2 regions of the Blautia sp. HCN-1074 genome follow, and region 1 is predicted to be linked to the other one. Evidence: riboswitches for the same ligand, from Rfam matches in the RefSeq annotation. Region 1 holds a riboswitch; the other holds the start of a gene.
What was found. A riboswitch is a leader RNA that binds a small molecule or an ion and turns the genes downstream of it on or off. The one in region 1 is predicted to bind cyclic di-GMP.
Positions count from the first base shown of each region.

Region 1 (3,198 bases):
TATTCCAGAGACATAAAAAAAGCAGAGGAATTTGCCGGCATACATGGAGCAGAAAAAGCTTATAACAGTCTGGATATGTTGTCGGCAGATCCGGAGGTGGAAGCTGTTTATGTGGCAACGCCCAATCATATGCATTATGAGCAGGTAATGAAGCTTCTGAATGCAGGGAAACATGTTCTCTGTGAGAAATCTCTTGCATCAAATCACAGGGAAGCAGAAGAGATGTTTCAACTCGCATATGAAAAGAAACTCGTTCTTTTGGAGGCTATGCGCACAGCTTTTGATCCAGGTATGGAAGTTATAAAAAAGAGTTTGAACAGAATTGGTGAGATTCGAAAAGCGACATTTATATATTGTCAGTATTCCAGCAGATATGACAGCTTTAAAGAAGGAACAGAGCATAATATCTTCAGCAGGGAATGTTCAGCAGGAGCTTTGATGGATATCGGTGTTTACAGTATACATACACTGTTGGATCTGCTTGGAAAGCCAGATACTATCTGTGGATTTTCTGTAATGCTCAGGGGAGAAATCGACGGAGCAGGAACAATCCTTGCAAAATATCCCGATAAAATAGCGGAAGTGTCTTATTCCAAAATCACAGATTCTCTATTGCCAAATGAAATTCAGGGTGAGGACGGAGTGCTGCAGTTCTGGGGAAATAGCAACAGTCCTGAGAACGTGAAGATTGTTTTCAGAGACGGAAGAGAAGAAATCCTTTACCATAGAGAAACAGAAAATGCCATGAAGTATGAACTGGAACATTTCCTGAAAATGCTTCATGGGAAGGAATCAGCAGTAAGACATACACAGCGTTCTCTGAATGCGTTGGAGCTGATGGATGAGATGCGGAAGCAATGCGGAATTTCATTTCCGGCAGATATAAAATAAGCAGATCTGTAACCGGTAAACGACTTGCAGACAGACTTAATGATGACAGGACGGTAACCGGAAATCGCCAGGGGAAAGATAATAAACGTTAAAACGGTAATTATTTTCTTGTGTATAGCAGAGCATTAAAGTATAATAAAATCAGTTTTTTGAATAAGATTAAAGCTATAATAAGGAAATCGGCAAACCAGATGAAAGTCTGGGACGCAAAGCTACAGGGCCTGTAAAATGGCAGCCAGTTGCATAAAATGAGGTGCACTGTCTGTCTGACAGTGCTTTTTTACGGTGCTATCTCATAGACGTAACAATAAATGATTTTATCAGGAAAGAATGAGGAAAATGAGCGTATGAAAAAGGCTAAATATTGTCTGATGGCATTGGTGTCAGGTGTACTTGTAGCATCTGCTGTCTTGTCTGGATGTGGACAGTCAAAGAAAGAAGTATCTAAAAATGATGATCATCTTACAGTTTATCTGTGGGAAAATCGTTTGATGAAAAATATTGCACCCTATATCCATGAACAGTTTCCTGATCAGGATATTGAATTTATTATTGGTAACAATGATACCGATTTATACAGTTATTTTAAAGAACATGATGAATTACCGGATATCATAACAGTACGTCGATTCTCCGGAACAGATGCACAGGACTTACAGCCTTATCTTATGGATTTTGCTTCTTATGATGTTGTTTCCAAGTACTATTCTTATGCGGTGCAATATTATAAGAATGAGGAGGATGAAATCCAGTGGCTGCCAATCTGTGGTATTCCGCAGACGATCATTGCCAACAAAACACTGTTTGATCAGTATGGCGTAAAGATTCCAGAAAATTATGAGGAATATGTACAGGCTTGTCAGCAGTTTTATGATAATGGCATAAAACCGTATTCCATGGATCTTGGTGAAGACTGGTCTAATAATGAAATCATCCAGGCTGCAGCAATCGGTGAGTTTACAAGCCTGGATGGTATTGAATGGCGAAACGGTGCAGAGACTGCAGCGGATGAAACAAAGTTTGATGATACATTATGGAAACGTATTTTTTCAGAAACCAGTCAGTTTCTTAAGGATTCGCACTTTGGTAAAGAAGATATCAATATTGACGTCGATACAGGAATCCAGATGTTTGTCGAGGGAAAATCAGCAATGTTTCATGGACATCCGACGGTTATGCAGCAGCTGCAGAAACAGATGGATGCGGATCTGATCCGTATTCCTTACTTTTCACAGACATCGGATGAATCCTATGTGTACATGACTCCGTCCTTAAACATTGCATTTAACAAAAACCTGGAAAAAGACCGGGAGAAACTGGATACTGCACTGGATGTGCTGGATTGTATGATTTCAGAAGAGGGGCAAAAGCTGATTGCAGATGGAATCGGTGTTATTTCATTGAATACAGATGTTCCAACCATGATGCAGGATGTGCCTGGACTGGAAGAGGAAATTAATAATAATGCTGTTTATATCCGATATTCCGCTCAAAAATCATTTGATGCAAGTCTTGAGGCTGTTCACGGATTACTGTCAGGGGAAATGGATGAAACACAGGCTTATGATACTTTTCGCAGTGTAATGAATCGTAAAGATCCAGAAGAAAAAGCAACGGTGAATTTTGAAAATGAATATTCCATTTCACTGAACGATAGAAATGGCCGTGATGCAGCATCTTCCATTTTAACTACGATCAGAGAAGAAAATGATGCACAGCTGGCTCTGACACCATATTATTATTTCACTTCCTCTATGTACAAAGGAGAATGCACCAGCAGCCGGGTTGGCATGATGACAGCGAAGAGTTCAGATACAGCATTATATGTTGCAAAAATCAATGGTAAACAGGTTTGTGAACTCGTGGAAAATTATCTCGCCGATGCGGATGAGAATTTTTACGTAACCAATAAATACGAATTACCAATTGCATCCGGTATGAAAATGATCGTCAATCAAGAGGAAAGTGGATTTTCGTTAAAGGACTTAACAGTTAATGATAAGAAAATAGACAAAGAAAAGGAATACTCTATTCTTCTTACAGACACCACAATGTCTGTATTGAAAAAAATAAATCCGAAATGTGAAATTGAGCAGCTTAAAGAGACAACATTATCAAGTGCATGGATCGAAGCAATGTCAAAAGGACAGCAGCCGTCAGCACCGGAAGACTATATAGAGGTTGAACAGTAAAAGTGGAGATAGAACAAACGGTAAATAAAAGAAAAAAAATAACAAGGCTGTTGCTTATACTACTTATTATTCTTTTAAGCTTAGGTTGTATAAAGTATCTTATAAGTAAGTCTAG
Region 1 is NZ_JBBKBP010000020.1:49,158-52,355, reverse strand. Features, by position in the region: gene WKT11_RS15015 (Gfo/Idh/MocA family protein) at 1-891, shown strand, start outside; cyclic di-GMP riboswitch class I at 1,063-1,138, shown strand; gene WKT11_RS15010 (ABC transporter substrate-binding protein) at 1,239-3,083, shown strand.

Region 2 (3,198 bases), on a different contig from region 1:
AATCATATGCAGACTATTCCTGCATTAAAAATAGATGTTTTTGCAGTAGACGAAAGATATCAAAAAATGCATATGGATGTAGAATCGCAAGAAGAAGAGAATCCTGATGAGCATCGTTATTTAAGTGATTCGATTATGTGTGATGTGATAAGCCGTTGTGTGAAAATTTCGCAGGAATATGCAACTATTAGATATATAATATTGTATGCTGATAAAAAAGCGAAAAGATTTTATGAGAGGAATTTATTCAATCCATTTTTGGAATTTATGAAGAAAGAAAGACGGGCGGAGATCGCTAAAAATGATCCGATGTATATGGAGTTGGATGTTTAATATTATGCTTGGAAAGCAGTGCGTAATATACTGAGATAATTATAGGCATATCAGGGAGATACAATCCTTGGTATGCCTATTTTTTTACGTTTTATATGGCTGCTGCCGAGCGGTAATCTTTAATGTAAAACTACCGCCCCCATAAACACGTATATTAAATTTTAAGAACGAATGATTCACATATGAGGAAATCTTCATATGGTACATAAAACTCCATTATAAAGCGAAATACAAGGTTTGAGAAGCGTTCTGAGAGCATGATATATTATCATAGAGGTTGATCTTCATCAGAAGGAACATAGACACAAATATCCTGTATCTGACAGTGCAGAATACGGCACAAGTCATTAACAGTCTTCATAGAGATGTCTTGATTATGTTTAAGACGATGCAAAGTGCTATGAGACATATGATGCTTGCTTGTCAAAGTATACCAATTTTCATTTGTTTTCTTTAATGTTTCCCAGAATGGGCTGTAATCTATCATGGCTGTTCCTTCAAAGATATTTGATATTATTACCATAAAATAGATTCTTATACTTGAATATCTTCGTAATAACGAATATAATGTAAGTATTACAGAAATGTGATAGTAAATACAAAATGTCGAAGTATTACGACAAAAAAATTGCACATTACATATAGCAGTAGTATAATCAAATTGTGAATTTTATGTGAAATGTATTATACAATCAAATACGGCATAGCCAGAGAAATCTGGTGACGCAAAACTACAGGGTCTAAGCGAATGTATGACAGCCAGTTGCAACTATGATAATTAAGACATTGCTTCAAGTATGTTTGGGGTAATGTCTTTTTTAAAAGAAACAGAGAAAAGAGGATGACAGAATGAAGAAGAAAGTGTTAGCTTTTTTGCTTGCCAGTACGATGATTATAGAACCATTTACTGTGGCAAGTGCAGCGGATTTTTCTGATGGTATGGGACAAGATACTGTACAGTTCAGTGATGATGCAGAAGATGTGCCAGAAGTAGAGAATGATGATGTGGATCAGTTTGATACGGATGCTGTTGGTGAGGGGGAAGAACCAACAGAAACTCATGTACAAATGGGTGATAATGTTTGGGTTGATTTTGATTATTCTACAGGGACTGCCACTATTTCTGGTACTGGTGATATGTGGGATTATATGGAGGATGGATGGGATTCAAATTCAGGTGAGAAAAAAAATCCATTTACAAAATTGCAAAATCCAGGTGGAAATATTATTATAAAGAAGATAATTATTTCTGATAAAGTTACAAGTGTAGGAAATTATTTTTTATATGGATATACAAAATATGATGACTTTAATTCTGTCAATATATCATTGGGATCTTCGATTAAAAAAATTGGTGATTATGCTTTTGGGGGATGTAATATCGAAGCAATTATTTTACCTGATGAATTGGAAGAATTAGGAGATTATAGTTTCGATGATTGTGGATTAACGGAGATAACTATACCAGAAAATATTAAATCTATTGGTAGAAGATGTTTTGGAAATTGTGATAGTTTAAAAAATGTCATTTTACCAGATTGTTTAACTGATATTCCAGATGAAATATTTTTGGACTGTGATAATCTTGAAGAAATAGATTTACCTTCTTCATTAAAAAGATTAGGAGATGAATCTTTTAATAATTGTAAAAATTTAAAAGAAATTATCTTACCATCGAATTTGAAAACATTGGGTGTAGGTGCTTTTTCTAATTGCAATAGTCTAACAGAAATTACATTGCCTGCTTCTTTAAAAGAGATTAAAGATGATGGTTTTGATATAAGTGGAGCTTTTAGAAATTGTACCAATTTAAGAAAAGTCAATTTTGAAAAGGGATTTTCTGCAAGTATACCCGGAATGATGTTTGAAAATTGCAAACTTCTCACAGAAATTTCGATACCAGAAAATGTTTCATGTATAAGTTCTACTGCCTTTGATAATTGTTGGCGTTTAACAACAATAACGATTAATGGAGCTAAAACAGAGTTATTTTCAGATGCATTTAGAGGATGCCGAAACCTAACAAAAATAATAAGTTATAGTTGTTCATATGCAAAAAAGTATTATGATTCGTTAAGTGCGGATCAAAAAAATCAAATTACATTTGAATTTATAAAAGAGAATGAGCATGAATTAAGTTCTGAAAAAGAAACAATAAAGGAACCAACCTGTACAGAAAAAGGAATAAAAGCTAACAAATGCAATATTTGCGGAGTAATAGATGAATCAAGTAAAGAAGAAATTCCTGCATATGGTCATAAGTGGAATAACGGAGTAATAACTAAACAAGCAACAGAAACAGAGGAAGGCGAAATTAAATATACTTGTTGGAGATGCAATGCAACAAAGACAGAAACTATTCCTAAATTGTCTGCCATAAATTTACAAATTGATGAAAATGAACAATATTGGAATGGACATTACGAGTATCGTTTTTGGTGCACATCTAACAAAGATGTTACATATTATGCAGAGTGTGTAGGAAAAGATAGTGAACAACCTGTATATGATTCCGAAAGGCAGGATGGAGAAATTGATGTTGACAGTGGAAAATGGATAACTGTAGACATTCCAGATGAAGATGCGGTAGACATTTATGTTTTTGCAACTAATGTAAATGGAGATCATGTATCAGTAAAAGTAACACCAAATTATGATAATCGTCCAGAGAAACCTGCAATAAAAGTTGGCGATAATGCAACGGCAACAATAGATGGTGATACGATAACAATTACAGGTACAGGCGAAACATATGACGCTGCTATTGATTGGTCATCCATAGATAAGAGTAAAATTAAGAAAATTATTTTTAATGGGAATATAACATATTTAGGGGACGGATCTTTTTCTGGATTTACTAATGTG
Region 2 is NZ_JBBKBP010000033.1:2,143-5,340, reverse strand. Features, by position in the region: gene WKT11_RS18390 (hypothetical protein) at 1-333, shown strand, start outside; gene WKT11_RS18385 (helix-turn-helix domain-containing protein) at 602-820, opposite strand; cyclic di-GMP riboswitch class I at 1,024-1,104, shown strand; gene WKT11_RS18380 (leucine-rich repeat protein) at 1,183-3,198, shown strand, end outside.
Region 2: linked by a shared signal. The riboswitch ahead of WKT11_RS18380 (leucine-rich repeat protein) and the one ahead of WKT11_RS15010 (ABC transporter substrate-binding protein) in region 1 are both predicted to bind cyclic di-GMP.